DNA from 2 places in the Streptomyces sp. NPDC047971 genome. Region 2 is predicted to be linked to the other one. Evidence: riboswitches for the same ligand, from Rfam matches in the RefSeq annotation. Region 2 holds a riboswitch; the other holds the start of a gene.
The links. A riboswitch is a leader RNA that binds a small molecule or an ion and turns the genes downstream of it on or off. The one in region 2 is predicted to bind glycine.

Region 1: another riboswitch for glycine. It lies ahead of gcvP (aminomethyl-transferring glycine dehydrogenase); the one in region 2 lies ahead of gcvT (glycine cleavage system aminomethyltransferase GcvT).

Annotation. Positions count from the first base shown of each region.
Region 1 covers NZ_JBEZNW010000036.1:7,160-15,001, forward strand. Annotated here, with positions in the region: gene AB0D99_RS27620 (MerR family transcriptional regulator) at 1-269, shown strand, start outside; gene AB0D99_RS27625 (bifunctional nuclease family protein) at 323-796, shown strand; gene AB0D99_RS27630 (MerR family transcriptional regulator) at 1,015-1,644, shown strand; gene AB0D99_RS27635 (DNA polymerase IV) at 1,730-3,124, shown strand; gene AB0D99_RS27640 (PRC-barrel domain-containing protein) at 3,209-3,574, opposite strand; glycine riboswitch at 3,686-3,784, shown strand; gene gcvP (aminomethyl-transferring glycine dehydrogenase) at 3,964-6,849, shown strand; gene AB0D99_RS27650 (DUF5999 family protein) at 6,982-7,188, opposite strand; gene AB0D99_RS27655 (hypothetical protein) at 7,525-7,842, opposite strand, start outside.
Region 2 covers NZ_JBEZNW010000013.1:46,621-54,462, reverse strand. Annotated here, with positions in the region: gene AB0D99_RS15025 (ABC transporter permease) at 1-204, opposite strand, end outside; gene AB0D99_RS15020 (enhanced serine sensitivity protein SseB C-terminal domain-containing protein) at 589-1,332, opposite strand; gene AB0D99_RS15015 (enhanced serine sensitivity protein SseB) at 1,373-2,113, opposite strand; gene AB0D99_RS15010 (AAA family ATPase) at 2,433-3,104, opposite strand; glycine riboswitch at 3,245-3,347, shown strand; gene gcvT (glycine cleavage system aminomethyltransferase GcvT) at 3,495-4,622, shown strand; gene gcvH (glycine cleavage system protein GcvH) at 4,700-5,080, shown strand; gene glyA (serine hydroxymethyltransferase) at 5,101-6,360, shown strand; gene AB0D99_RS14990 (L-serine ammonia-lyase) at 6,512-7,842, shown strand, end outside.

The DNA of each region.
Region 1 (7,842 bases), on a different contig from region 2:
AGGGCGGCTACGACGCCGAGACCGTCACGGTCGCCAGACTTGTCGCCGATCTGGGGAGATTCGGTCTGGAACCTCGGCACCTCCGGGCGGTCAAAGCGGCCGCCGACCGGGAGGCGGGTCTCGTCGAACAGGTGGTCGCGCCGCTGCGCCGGCACCGTAACCCGCAGACCAGAGCGCATGCGGAGGCCACCGCGAAGGAGCTCGCCGGGCTGTCCGTCCGGCTGCATGCGGCACTGGTCCAGACCGCTCTCGGACTCCGGTTGCCGTGATCTTGTGGGGGCCCGACTACCCAAACCGGTCGGGCACGTCCTAGGGTTGCTGTGTGAACGAGCTCGACGTTGTGGGTGTCCGGGTCGAAATGCCCTCCAACCAGCCGATCGTGCTCCTGCGTGAAGTGGGAGGCGATCGGTACCTCCCCATCTGGATCGGACCGGGTGAGGCGACCGCGATCGCCTTCGCCCAGCAGGGCATGGCCCCCGCCCGGCCGCTGACGCACGATCTCTTCAAGGATGTCCTTGAAGCCGTGGGCCAGGAGCTCACGGAGGTCCGCATCACGGATCTCCGCGAAGGCGTCTTCTACGCGGAGCTGGTCTTCGCCAGCGGCGTCGAGGTGAGCGCCAGGCCCTCCGACGCGATAGCGCTCGCGCTGCGCACCGGTACGCCGATCTACGGCAGTGACGGTGTGCTCGACGACGCCGGTATCGCGATTCCGGACGAGCAGGAGGACGAGGTGGAGAAGTTCCGCGAGTTCCTCGACCAGATCTCCCCCGAGGACTTCGGGTCCAGCAGCCAGTGAGGTCCGGCAGTCGCTGAGGCGGGCCGGCCGTGGGCCGGCCGCCGACCGTCGCACGCCGGGTGCGGTCAGGGCATTCGAGTAGCCTTTCCCCGGAGAGAGACACGGGAAACCACTCTCAGGGTGATTATCACTCGGCGTGCCGAGTGTGGCGATCGTTGACGCACCCCGAGTGACTGCCTACCTTCGTGTGGGCAGGTCAAGGACGGAGGGTCGGCGTGATGAGCAGCGGCGACGGTACGGCAGGGGGCTCCCTCGGGCATGCGTCCGGGGAGAGCGGTCCGTATCCGCTTCACGGCAATGCGGGCGACTTCGGTACGGGTGTGAACGCGGGAGATGCCGCGGCGTCCGGGACGGACGTGGTGGGCTACCGCGGTCCGACGGCATGCGCGGCTGCCGGGATCACCTACCGCCAACTGGACTACTGGGCGCGCACCGGGCTCGTCGAGCCGAGCGTGCGGCCGGCCTACGGATCCGGGACGCAGCGGCTGTACAGCTTCCGGGACGTCGTCGTTCTCAAGATCGTCAAGAGATTCCTCGACACCGGGGTGGCGCTGCAGAACATCCGGGCCGCCGTGCAGCATCTGCGCGCACGGGGCTTTCGCGACCTGGAGCGCATGACGCTGATGAGCGACGGAGCCACCGTGTACGAGTGCTCCTCGCCGGACGAGGTCGTCGATCTGCTCCAGGGCGGTCAGGGCGTCTTCGGGATCGCGGTGGGTGTGGTCTGGCGCGATGTGGAGGCCGCGCTCTCGCAGCTGCACGGGGAGCGTGTCGACACCGGTGAGACGCTGATCGGCCACAACCCGGGTGACGAGCTGGCGAGGCGGCGGCGGGACCGGGCGGTCTGAGTCGTTCCGTACGGCCGGGCGGGGCGCGACGCGCCCGTACGTGTGTGCGGGTCGATTGTCAGTGGCGTAGGGCAGCATCGGAGATGTGAGAGCCGCGCCGACGATTCTGCATCTGGACATGGATGCCTTCTTCGCCGCCGCCGAGCAGGCGGCGAAACCGAGTCTGCGCGGAAAGCCGGTGGTGGTCGGGGGGCTGGGTCCGCGCGGCGTCGTCGCCACCGCCTCCTACGAGGCGCGGCGCTTCGGGGTGCACTCCGCGATGCCGATGGCGCAGGCGCGGCGCAGGGCGCCCAACGCCGCCTATCTCGTGCCGCGCTTCGGCTTCTACCGGGGGATCAGCGAGCAGGTCATGGAGTTGCTGGGGCGGCTCTCGCCGCTCGTGGAGCCGCTGAGCCTGGACGAGGCGTTCGTCGACCTGGAGGCAGGGGGCGTGGCCGATGACAGCGCGAGCGCGCGGGAGGCCGGTGAGCGGCTGCGCAGGGACATTCTCGCCACGACGGGGCTCACGGGGTCGGTGGGGCTCGCCGGGTCCAAGATGCTGGCGAAGATCGCCTCGGAGGAGGCGAAGCCGGACGGGCTGGTGCTGATCGAGCCGGGGACCGAGCGGGAGCTGCTGGGGCCGCGGTCGGTGCGGATCCTCCCGGGGGTGGGGCCGGCCACCGGGGAGCACCTGCGGCGTGCGGGGATGACGACGGTGTCGGACCTCGCGGAGGCGGGCGAGGACGAGCTCGTACGGCTGCTGGGGCGGGCGCACGGGGCGTCCCTGTACCTCATGGCCCAGGGGTACGACGATCGGCCCGTGGTGGCCGAGAGGGACACGAAGTCGGTGTCGGTGGAGGACACCTTCGACGTGGACCTGCATGACCGGGTCCGGATCCGGACGGAGGTGGACCGGCTCGCCGAGCGGTGCGTGGGCAGGCTGCGGGCGTCGGGGCACTCGGGGCGGACGATCGTGCTGAAGGTGCGGCGGTTCGACTTCTCGACGCTGACGCGTTCCGAGACGCTGCGGGGGCCGACGGACGACACCGTCGTGGTGCGAGAGGCCGCGGGGCGGCTGCTCGAAGGGGTGGACACGACGGGCGGTGTCCGGCTGCTCGGCGTCGGGGTGAGCGGGCTCGCGGACTACACGCAGGAGGATCTGTTCGCGCAGGCGGAGGCTGCGGAGACGGCCGGGGCGGTCGAGCCGGGGTCGGGGGCCGGGGAGGCTTCACCCGCGGACGCGGCCCCGGCGGAGGAGCCGCCCCCCGAGCGGCGGTGGTCGCCCGGGCACGACGTACGGCACGCGGTGTACGGCGCAGGGTGGGTGCAGGGGAGCGGGGTGGGGCGGGTCACCGTGCGCTTCGAGGAGCCGGGTTCGGCTCCGGGGCGGGTGCGGACGTTCCTCGTGGACGACCCGGAGCTGGAGGCGGCGGAGCCGCTGCCGTTGGTGGGGGGTGGGCCCGGCCTCAGACCGGGCCTGTCGCTCCCGCCCGCCCGCTGAGCTTCGCCGGGGGACCGTCGATCCCGCAGGGCGGGCCGGGCCGATGCGCTCGTCCGCGCGGAGGGCGTGGTGGGGGTGGAACCGTCAGGTCTCCTCCTGGCCCGCCAGGCGGCCGAAGTCCCGGTCCGGCGGCGGCGGGGGGAGGGCGATGTCGTAGTGGCGGTAGAGCTGCAGCTCCTGTTCGGGGGAGAGGTGGCGGCCCACGCCGAAGTCCGGTGCGTCCTTGATCAGGGACCGGTCGTACGGGATGTGGAGGCCGTCCTTCGCCAGCTCGCTCGGCTCCAGGGGGACGAACGCGTCCCGGCTGAAGAGGCCCGTGCGGACCGCCGCCCACTCGGGGATGCCGGTGGCGTCGTCCAGGTACACCTCGTCCACGGTGCCGATCTTGTGCCCCTCGCGGTCGTACGCCTTGCGGCCGATCAGGCTGCGCGGATCGATGTCGGTCTGCACGGTCCCTCCAACTGGTCGCACCTGCTCTATGACTACGAAAGTGCACATCTGGGATGTCGGCCACTTGAGCGATGGCTTCCGGAACCGCGCTGGTAGGCTGGCTGTGGCTGTCGACCCTGTGCGGGAGAGTCCTCCGGAGAAACCTTTCGGAGGCGCCGAAGGAGCAAATCCTCCCCGGAATCTCTCAGGCCCCTGTACCGCACGGACGAGGTCACTCTGGAAAGCAGGGCGGACGTCCGACGGCATCCGCCCTCACCGACGGTGAAAGCCGGCGAGCCCTTCGGCGTGCCGGTGAAGCTCTCAGGTTGAGATGACAGAGGGGGAGGCCGTCCGGGCACCCGCGCCGTTGGTGCCCCTCGCAGGTCGTGACGACCAGGAGGCCTCCGTACATGACCGCCAACCGCATTCCGCTCTCCGAGCTCGAACAGGGCATCCCGTTCGAGCAGCGGCACATCGGGCCCGACGCCGAGGCACGGGCCAAGATGCTCGCGCAGGTCGGCTACGGCTCCCTCGACGAGCTCACGGCCGCCGCCGTGCCGGACGTGATCAAGAACGCCGAGGCGCTCGGTCTGCCCTCCGCGCGCACCGAGGCCGAGGTCCTGGCCGAGCTGCGTGAGCTCGCCGACCGCAACCAGGTCCTCGCCCCGATGATCGGGCTCGGGTACTACGGCACCTTCACCCCGCCGGTGATCCTCCGCAACGTGATGGAGAACCCGGCCTGGTACACGGCGTACACGCCCTACCAGCCGGAGATCTCGCAGGGCCGCCTGGAGGCGCTGCTCAACTTCCAGACGATGGTCGCCGACCTCACCGGTCTGCCCACCTCCGGTGCCTCCCTGCTCGACGAGGGCACCGCCGCCGCCGAGGCCATGGCGCTCGCCCGCCGTGTCGGCAAGGTCAAGAACGGTGTCTTCCTCGTCGACGCCGACGCGCTGCCGCAGACCATCGCCGTCATCGAGACCCGCGCCGAGCCGACCGGTGTCGAGGTCGTCGTCGCGGACCTGTCCGAGGGCATCCCCGCCGAGATCGCCGAGCGCGGCGTCTTCGGTGTGCTCGTCCAGTACCCGGGTGCCTCCGGTGCCGTGCGCGACATCAAGCCGCTGATCGACGCCGCCCACGACCTCGGCGCGATCGTCACCGTCGCCGCCGACCTGCTCGCGCTGACGCTGCTCACCTCGCCGGGTGCGCTCGGAGCCGACATCGCCGTCGGCACCACCCAGCGTTTCGGCGTCCCGATGGGCTTCGGCGGACCGCACGCCGGTTACATGGCGGTCCAGGACAAGCACGCCCGCTCCCTGCCCGGCCGCCTCGTCGGCGTCTCCGTCGACGCCGACGGCAACCGCGCGTACCGCCTGGCGCTGCAGACCCGCGAGCAGCACATCCGCCGCGAGAAGGCCACCAGCAACATCTGCACCGCCCAGGTGCTCCTCGCCGTCATGGCCGGCATGTACGCCGTCTACCACGGCCCCGACGGCCTGAAGGGCATCGCTCAGCGCACCCACCGGTACGCCGCGATCCTCGCCGCGGGCCTGAGGGCCGGCGGTGTCGAGGTCGTCCACGGCGACTTCTTCGACACCCTGACCGTCCGGGTGCCGGGCAAGGCCGCCGAGGCCGTCGCCGCCGCCCGCGAGACGGGCGTCAACCTGTACCTCGTCGACGCCGACCACGTCTCGATCTCCTGCGACGAGACCACCGGGCGTGCCCAGCTCGCCGCCGTCTGGTCCGCCTTCGGCGTCGACGCCGACATCGAGGCCCTGGACGCGGGGACCGAGGACGCGCTGCCCGCCGGGCTGCTGCGCTCGGACGCGTACCTGACCCACCCGGTCTTCCACGCGCACCGCTCCGAGACGTCGATGCTGCGTTACCTGCGCAAGCTCGCCGACCGCGACTACGCGCTCGACCGCGGCATGATCCCGCTCGGCTCCTGCACCATGAAGCTGAACGCGACCACCGAGATGGAGCCGGTGACCTGGCCCGAGTTCGGCCAGATCCACCCCTTCGCCCCGGTCGAGCAGGCTCAGGGCTACCTCACGCTCATCACCGAGCTGGAGGAGCGTCTCGCCGAGGTCACCGGCTACGACAAGGTGTCGATCCAGCCGAACGCCGGTTCGCAGGGTGAGCTGGCCGGTCTGCTGGCCGTCCGCGCCTACCACCGCGCCAACGGCGACGACCAGCGCACCGTCTGCCTCATCCCGTCCTCCGCGCACGGCACCAACGCCGCCTCCGCGGTCATGGCCGGCATGAAGGTCGTCGTCGTCAGGACCGCCGACGACGGCGAGGTCGACATCGCGGACCTGCGCGCCAAGATCGAGCAGTACCGCGACGAGCTGTCCGTCCTGATGATCACCTACCCGTCCACGCACGGCGTGTTCGAGGAGCACGTCGCCGACATCTGCGGCGAGGTGCACGAGGCCGGCGGCCAGGTGTACGTCGACGGTGCCAACCTCAACGCGCTGGTCGGTCTGGCCAAGCCGGGCAAGTTCGGCGGCGACGTCTCGCACCTGAACCTGCACAAGACCTTCTGCATCCCGCACGGCGGCGGCGGCCCCGGTGTCGGTCCGGTCGGTGTGCGCGCGCACCTCGCGCCGTACCTGCCGAACCACCCGCTGCAGCCGACCGCCGGCCCGGAGACGGGCGTCGGCCCGATCTCGGCCGCCCCGTGGGGCTCGGCCGGCATCCTGCCGATCTCGTGGTCGTACGTGCGTCTGATGGGTGGCGAGGGCCTCAAGCGCGCCACGCAGGTGGCCGTCCTCGCGGCGAACTACATCGCCAAGCGCCTGGAGCCGCACTACCCGGTGCTCTACACCGGTCCGGCCGGCCTGGTCGCCCACGAGTGCATCGTCGACCTGCGTCCGCTCTCCAAGTCGACCGGCGTCAGCGTCGACGACATCGCCAAGCGCCTGATCGACTACGGCTTCCACGCGCCGACGATGTCGTTCCCGGTGGCCGGCACCCTGATGATCGAGCCGACCGAGTCCGAGGACCTGACCGAGCTCGACCGCTTCTGCGACACGATGATCGCGATCCGGTACGAGATCGAGAAGGTCGCGTCGGGCGAGTGGCCCGCGGACGACAACCCGCTGCGCAACGCCCCGCACACCGCCGCGGCGCTGGGCGGCGAGTGGAACCACCCGTACACCCGTGACGAGGCGGTCTTCCCGGCCGGTGTCTCGGCCGCGGACAAGTACTGGCCGCCGGTGCGCAGGATCGACGGCGCCTTCGGCGACCGCAACCTGGTCTGCTCCTGCCCGCCGATGGACGAGTACGACAACTGAGCACGGGCGCGCACGTGAGCGCCGGTTGAGCGGCAACGGCAACCGGGCATGAGTCAGGGCCGGTTCGGAGACTTCTCCGGGCCGGCCCTTGCGTGTTCCCTCGTACGGTGTGGTGCCCGACGTGCCCCGCCGTCAGGCGGCTGTCGTGACCTGGCCCGCCGTCAGCGGGCGGTGCGGGGCGATGATCTGGCCGTCCGGCAGCAGTTCACCGGTGTCCTCGAAGAGCAGGACCCCGTTGCACAGCAGGCTCCAGCCCTGCTCCGGGTGGTGCGCCATCAGTCGTGCCGCCTCCCGGTCGGCGGAGTGGGCGGTGGGACAGGCAGGCTGGTGCTGGCACATGGGTGGGTTCTTTCGCTGCGTCGTGGTGTCTGTCGTCCTGCGGCTCGATGCGGTGCTCATGGCCGCCCCCCGTTGTCGGTTCGGTTGGTCCAGTGTTCCCCCACGGACGTCGATCCGCAGGTATTTCACGGGAGCTCTTCCTACTGCATGAAGACGTATCACCCGCGCGGGCGGTTCAACTCAACTGGGCGGTCTCTTCGGATGGTTCGGGGTAGTCCTGGCGGGCTAGTCCGTCCGGGGAGGGGTGTTCGACAGGGGCGTTCGGGCAGCGCGGCGCCCCGCGGCCCGGTCGGTCGCGGGGCGTGCGCGCTGCGGACGGACGTCGGGTGCGGTGGTTCAGGCCGGCGCCGGCGTGCCGAACAGCGGCGGCGGCGCGAGGCGCAGGGTCAGGACGGGCAGCAGGTCCGCCACCCGGTGCGGGCGGTGGGAGGCGATGCCGGGAGGCGCCGGGGCGAGGGGGACCAGGAGGTCGGCCGGCGCGGGCGAGGCGGACGCCCCGTCGGCCTCCGTGTCCCCGTGGAGCCACAGCGTCAGCATGTACAGCTCCGGGACGGACAGCAGGCGGGGCTGGTACGTCGTGGGCAGCGTCTCGGCCTGCAGCAGGGCGCGTTCGGTGGCGGTGACGTAGGGACCCTCGAAGAAGTGCGAGAAGGA
Region 2 (7,842 bases):
GATGAGCGGTGCGCAGAGGGCGACCAGGATCAGGAACAGCACGACGGCGCCGCCGACGAGGGCGACTTTGTCCCGCTTCAGCCGCATCCAGGCGATCTGCCAGGGGGAACGTCCCTCGATCGCCTTGCCCGGCGGCGCGTCGGGCACGGCGTCGACGGCGGTGGTCGACTCGACCGCACTCGTCTCGTGCAGTGGTGCCGTCATCGTGGTCAGGACCCCTCTCGGCCGCCGGTAGCCGGCCCTTGCCCGCCGCGGGTAGCGGCTTGGTGGAACAACTGCGGGGCACCGGCCAGGAGGCCGAACGCCCGGTGTTCCGGGGAGTCTTCATCGGGCCGACGATCACCCGCCAGACCTGCTCGGGATGTGATGCGCAACCGTGATGTGGCCCCGAGCCTTCCGTTATCCGGACCGGACGATCTCCTGAGCGGAGCAACACCACCCGTTCGACGCGGAACGGACATCACGACCAACTGGGCGTTCCTGGCAGCTTTTTGGGTGGATTCGCCGAGGACGACGAAGGCCGCACCGAGGATCTCGGTGCGGCCGTTTTCGGACGGTCGTCTCGCGATGCGGACGCGCCGTCAGGGGTCAGCGATAGACGGGAACGTGGGCGTCGCGGTCGTAGAACGGACGCGCGTTGGCACGCAGCCACATCGTCACCGGGTCGTACTCGTCGGACATGGCGACCGTCGAGACGGGCAGCCCGTCGGGGACCGCCGCGATCGACTGGCGCATCATCGCCCGCACCGCCTCGACGGAGGCGGCGGAGGTGTCGTAGAGGTCGAGACCGATGGCGAGGTACGGGGAGCCGAGGGCGGGCTGCACCCAGGCGCGGCGCAGGGCCCGTACGGCCGGGGTGCGGTGGGCGTTCTGGGTCAGCAGGGCGTAGAACTGCGGCATTTCCAGGGTGGGTTCGGAGAGCCGCAGCGGTCCGGCGGGCATCCGGTCGAGACCGGTGGCGATCCGTCGGAGATCGGCCCAGGGGATGCCGACGCCGCCGCCCGGGTCGTGCGGGTTGAGCCAGATGCCCCAGCGGTCGGGGTAGAGGGAGCGGGCGATGTCGCGTCCGGTGATCACCTCGTGGGCGCGGTTCCAGCCGGAGGCGGCGAGTTCCTGCGCGGAGGTGACGCACGGGGCGTACCCGAAGCCGTCGATCTCCATGTTCCCGTACTGGGCGTCCGGCGAGCCGGGGGCGCCCTGCCAGAGCAGCATCCAGACATCGCCTTCGGCGAGGGCGTGCAACAGCTTCTCGTACGCGTCGTAGCGTCCGGGTGCCACCTGGCGCAGCATGTGCTCGACCTGTCCGGCCGCAGCGGTGCTCGACGCGCTCACCCTGGGTCCCGCCCCTCTTCCGTCCACCGAACCAGCTTAATTACGCGGACGCCCGCTGATAGAAGGGGCGTACTCGCTCCAGCATCCAGTCGCCGACCGGGTCCTGCGCAACGTCCAGCAGGATGAGATTGACCGGCCAGGCCACCTCGACCCGGCCGAGCGCGCGGCCGAGCGCGTCGAGCGGGGCGTTGCGGTCGACGCCGTCCCAGGCCGCGAGCTGGACGCCGATGAAGAGCGCCGGCTCGGTGCCCTCGACGCTGGCGAGGGCGCGGCGCGCGGTCACGACGACTCCGGTGGCCTCGAACTCGGCGGAGGCCGCGGCGAGGAAGTCGACGGGGTCGTCCTGCCAGTCGGGCTCGAAGAGCCGGACCCGGCCGCCGCTGGCGGGCCCGTCCAGCGGCGTGCGGCCGACCCGGCAGAGTTCGGCGACGGCGGGCGGGGGCAGCGGGGCGCCGACGGTACCGCCGGGGTTCACGGCGATGCCGAGCTGCGGGGGCAGACCACGGGCGAAGTCACGGGCGGGGGCGACGGTGAACGACATGTGAGCACCGACACAGGCCAGGAACTGCTGCTCGGAGCTGAAGACGGGGACGTACGGCAGTCCGTCGATCTCCAGCGTGGGCAGGTCCAGGTCCCGGCTCTCGGGGGTGCCGCCGTTGGGGAGGGGCACCCAGACGGGGCTCCGTCCGAGCACCTCGACGAGCCGGCCTCCGGCTGCGGGGTTGCCGAGCGAGGCGGCCAGCACCTCTTCGAGCTCGTTGCCCGGCCATGTGACGTCCACGGTTCTCGGTTCCCCTTCTCGCGCGCCATGGTCGCGGCGCCCTCGGGGCAGAACCCTAACGCCGCACTGACGCCGCCGTGGCCAAAAGTGTACGGAGCACCCCGGTCCGGATATCCCGGAGCGGCACGGACCGGTGCGGGCAGGCGTCGGCCGGCCGGAGCGGTCCGCGCCGTGGGGCCGGTGCCGCCGACCGGGCGCCGTCCGCGCCGGGGCCGGTGCCGCCGACCGGGCGTCCGTCCGCGCCGTGGGGCCGGTGCCGCCGACCGGGCGTCCGTCCGTGGCGCGGGAGGCGCTCCGGACCGGTGTCGGCGCCGCGGGGTCAGTCCGTGGCGCGGAAGGCGATCCGGCGCAGGGCGCCCGCCGCGTCCCTGTCGAGGAGGGTCGCCGAGGAGCAGCCCCGGGGCAGGCGGCCGGACTCCACCGAGCTCAGCAGGCGGCCCACGGCCCGGCGGTGCCGGGCGAAGGCGTACCCCGACACGCCTCGGCCGCGCTCGCGCTGGCCCTCCCGGGCGGCGGCCGGGGTGACGTCGAGCAGGACCAGGTGCAGGGCGCCGCCCCGTCGGCGGGCCTCGCGGGCGAGCCAGTTCCGCACCCAGGACTGGGTGCCGCAGTCGTGGACGACCACGCTCCGCCCGGAGCGCAGCGCCCGGCGCAGCCCGGCGTAGTGGGCGATACGGGCCAGCGGGCGGTAGACGGCGTACGGCAGGAAGCGGGGCAGTCGTGCTTCCCAGCGCTCACGGGCGTCCTGCGAATCGATGCCCAGACCCCCGGCCGCGCGTCGCATGAGCGTCGACTTGCCGCTGCCGGGCAGGCCGGAGACCACGACGAGGTCACCGGCGGCGAAGGAGAGCACGCGGGGACCCCGGCCACCGCGCTCGCGCAGATCCCGCAGCAGGGGCACGGCGAAGCCGCGCCTGCGGGTCCTGGCCCTGGCGCGTGGGGACGGTATCCCCGTCCCTGTGGCGTAGGCGCCGGTGTGCTGGAACGTCATCGCTTCTCCCCCAGTCGGGTTCCCGGGAACCCTTCCCCATAAAGTGTAAAGAAGCGGTAATGAGGCACAAGCGATTTGCCGATCAGACCCCTCGTGCAATGATGTGCGCGCCAAGCGCACACAACCTCATACCGGCCGCTCGAATCCGCGCGGGAGAGTCCCGGAACCACCACGGTGGGCCCCGGGCGCCGAAGGAGCAAGACCCTCCCTTGAATCTCTCAGGCCCCGTACCGCGTGGATGAGGCAGATCTGAAAAGCGGGCGCAGTCGCGCCCCACCCAAGGTGCAAGCCGAGGATGCCCTCGGTGAACCTCTCAGGTTCCATGACAGATGGGGAGGATCGTCCTCGTCCGTCATGATTTTTCTGCCCTGGGACCCGGGAGCCACACCCATGAGCACTGCCGCCCCCCGTCTGACCGCCCTCGATGCGCTGCATCGCTCCCTGGGCGCGACCATGACCGACTTCGCCGGCTGGGACATGCCGCTGCGCTACGCCAGCGAGCGTGACGAGCACAACGCCGTCCGCACCAAGGCGGGCCTCTTCGACCTCTCCCACATGGGCGAGATCACCGTCACCGGCCCGCAGGCCGTGGAGCTGCTCGACTTCGCCCTGGTCGGCAACATCTCCACGGTGGGCCTGGGCCGGGCGCGCTACACGATGATCTGCCAGGAGGACGGCGGCATCCTCGACGACCTGATCGTGTACCGGCTCCAGGAGCAGGAGTACATGGTCGTCGCCAACGCCTCCAACGCCCAGATCGTCCTCGACGCGCTGACCGAGCGCGCGGCCGGCTTCGACGCCGAGGTGCGGGACGACCGTGACGCGTACGCCCTGATCGCCGTGCAGGGCCCCGAGTCCCCCGGCATCCTGAAGTCGATCACCGACGCCGACCTGGACGGTCTGAAGTACTACGCCGGCCTGCCCGGCACGGTCGCCGGGGTCCCCGCGCTGATCGCCCGCACCGGCTACACCGGCGAGGACGGCTTCGAGCTGTTCCTGAAGCCCGAGCACGCCGAGGGCGTCTGGAAGGCGCTGACCGAGGCGGGCGCCCCGGTCGGGCTGATCCCCTGCGGTCTGTCCTGCCGTGACACCCTCCGCCTGGAGGCGGGGATGCCGCTGTACGGGCACGAGCTGACCACCTCCCTCACCCCCTTCGACGCGGGCCTGGGCCGGGTCGTGAAGTTCGAGAAGACGACCAACGAGGGCCGCTTCGTCGGCCGCGAGGCGCTGGAGAAGGCCGCCGAGCGCGCCGAGACCGCCCCGCCGCGCAAGCTCGTCGGCCTGATCGCCGAGGGCCGCCGCGTCCCGCGCGCCGGATTCTCCGTCGTCGCGAACGGCGAGGTCGTCGGCGAGGTCACCTCCGGTGCCCCGTCCCCCACGCTCGGAAAGCCGATCGCCATCGCGTACGTGGACGCGGCGCACGCCGAGCCCGGCACGCAGGGTGTAGGTGTGGACATCCGCGGCACCCACGAGCCGTACGAGGTCGTGGCGCTGCCGTTCTACAAGCGCCAGAAGTGACGCATCCGTCTCGCTCCGTGTCTCACCCCGCAAGACCCACGTTCATCAGCACTCCCTCGATCCAGGAGAATCAGGTCATGAGCAACCCCCAGCAGCTGCGCTACACCAAGGAGCACGAGTGGCTGTCGGCCGCCGAGGACGGCGTCGCGACGGTCGGCATCACGGAGTTCGCGGCCAACGCGCTCGGTGACGTCGTCTACGCCCAGCTCCCTGAGGTCGGTGACACGGTGACCGCGGGCGAGACCTGCGGTGAGCTGGAGTCGACCAAGTCCGTCAGCGACCTGTACTCGCCGGTCACCGGTGAGGTCGTGGCGGCCAACCAGGACGTGGTGGACGACCCGTCGCTGGTGAACACCGCTCCGTTCGAGGGTGGCTGGCTGTTCAAGGTGCGCGTCACGGGTGAGCCGGACGACCTGCTCACCGCCGACGCGTACGCCGAGTTCTCCGCCGGGAACTGAGACCCCTTAGGGATCGATTCATGTCTGTGCTGAACACCCCTCTTCACGAGCTGGACCCGGACGTCGCCGCCGCCGTCGACGCCGAGCTCCACCGCCAGCAGTCCACCCTCGAGATGATCGCCTCGGAGAACTTCGCTCCGGTCGCGGTCATGGAGGCCCAGGGCTCCGTTCTCACCAACAAGTACGCCGAGGGCTACCCCGGCCGCCGCTACTACGGCGGCTGCGAGCACGTCGACGTCGCCGAGCAGATCGCGATCGACCGGATCAAGGACCTGTTCGGCGCCGAGTACGCCAACGTGCAGCCGCACTCCGGTGCCTCCGCGAACCAGGCCGCGCTGTTCGCGATCGCCCAGCCCGGCGACACGATCCTCGGCCTGGACCTGGCCCACGGCGGTCACCTGACCCACGGCATGCGCCTGAACTTCTCGGGCAAGCAGTTCAACGTGGTCGCGTACCACGTGGACGACGCCGGCCTGGTCGACATGGCCGAGGTGGAGCGCCTGGCCAAGGAGCACCGCCCGAAGGTGATCATCGCGGGCTGGTCCGCCTACCCGCGTCAGCTGGACTTCGCCGAGTTCCGTCGGATCGCCGACGAGGTCGAGGCGTACCTGTGGGTCGACATGGCGCACTTCGCCGGTCTGGTCGCGGCCGGTCTGCACCCGAACCCGGTCGAGTACGCGGACGTGGTGACCTCCACCACGCACAAGACGCTCGGCGGCCCGCGCGGCGGCATCATCCTCGCGAAGAAGGAGTTCGCGAAGAAGCTGAACTCCTCGGTCTTCCCCGGTTTCCAGGGCGGCCCGCTGGAGCACGTGATCGCGGCCAAGGCCGTCTCCTTCAAGGTCGCGGCCTCGGAGGAGTTCAAGGAGCGCCAGCAGCGCACGCTGGACGGTGCCCGGATCCTCGCCGAGCGTCTGGTCCAGGACGACGTCACCGCCCACGGTGTCTCGGTCCTGTCCGGCGGCACGGACGTGCACCTGGTCCTGGTCGACCTGCGCAACTCCGAGCTGGACGGCCAGCAGGCCGAGGACCGCCTCCACGAGGTCGGCATCACGGTCAACCGGAACGCGATCCCGAACGACCCGCGTCCGCCGATGGTCACCTCGGGCCTGCGCATCGGTACGCCGGCGCTCGCGACCCGCGGTTTCGGCGACGAGGACTTCCGTGAGGTGGCCGACGTCATCGCGGAGACCCTGAAGCCCGGCTTCGACGCCGACGCGCTGAAGGCCCGGGTGTCCGCACTCGCGGAGAAGCACCCGCTCTACCCCGGCCTGAAGTAATTTCGTACGCTTCAGTTCAAGGTTCGTTCGTACGAAAGCTCCGGGGCACCGCGCACACTGGACAGTGCGCGCGGTGCCCCACCCCCTTTTTCCTGCTGTTCTGCACCACCCCGGCAGACAACGGCGTCTAGCCCCCCACAAGGAGTTCCCCGTGGCCATCTCGGTCTTCGACCTGTTCTCGATCGGCATCGGCCCGTCGAGCTCCCACACGGTGGGCCCCATGCGGGCGGCCAGGATGTTCGCCCGCCGCCTGAAGAACGAGGGGCTGCTGGCCCACACCGCCTCGATACGCGCGGAGCTGTACGGCTCGCTGGGCGCCACCGGTCACGGCCACGGCACGCCGAAGGCGGTCCTGCTGGGCCTGGAGGGCAGCTCCCCGCGCACCGTCGACGTCGAGACGGCGGACGACGAGGTCGAGCGGATCAAGTCGAGCGGCCGGATCAACCTGCTCGGCGCGCACGAGATCCCCTTCGACTTCGACGAGGACCTGATCCTGCACCGCCGCAAGGCGCTGCCGTACCACGCCAACGGCATGACGATCTTCGCGTACGACGCGGAGGGCGCCCTGGTCCTGGAGAAGACGTACTACTCGGTGGGCGGCGGCTTCGTCGTGGACGAGGACGCGGTCCAGGGCGAGAACCCGATCGTCCCGGACGACACCGTCCTGAAGTACCCCTTCCGCACGGGCGACGAGCTGCTGCGCCTGGCGAAGGAGACCGGCCTGTCGATCTCCGCGCTGATGCTGGAGAACGAGAAGGCGTGGCGCACCGAGGACGAGATCCGCGCGGGTCTGCTGGAGATCTGGCGGGTCATGCAGGCGTGCGTCTCGCGCGGCATGTCCCGTGAGGGCATCCTGCCGGGCGGTCTGAAGGTCCGCCGCCGCGCCGCGAACACGGCCCGCAAGCTGCGCTCCGAGGGCGACCCGGCCGCGCTGGCGATGGAGTGGATCACGCTCTACGCGATGGCCGTGAACGAGGAGAACGCGGCGGGCGGCCGGGTGGTCACCGCTCCGACGAACGGCGCGGCGGGCATCATCCCGGCGGTCCTGCACTACTACACGAACTTCGTGCCCGGCGCGGACGAGGACGGCGTGGTCCGCTTCATGCTGGCGGCCGGCGCGGTCGGCATGCTCTTCAAGGAGAACGCCTCCATCTCCGGCGCCGAGGTCGGCTGCCAGGGCGAGGTCGGCTCGGCCTGCTCGATGGCGGCAGGCGCCCTCGCGGAGGTCCTGGGCGGCACCCCCGAGCAGGTCGAGAACGCGGCCGAGATCGGCATGGAGCACAACCTCGGCCTCACCTGCGACCCGGTCGGCGGCCTGGTCCAGATCCCGTGCATCGAGCGCAACGGCATGGCCGCCGTCAAGGCGGTCACGGCGGCGCGGATGGCCATGCGGGGCGACGGCAACCACCTGGTCTCCCTCGACAAGGTCATCAAGACCATGAAGGAGACCGGCGCGGACATGTCGGTCAAGTACAAGGAGAC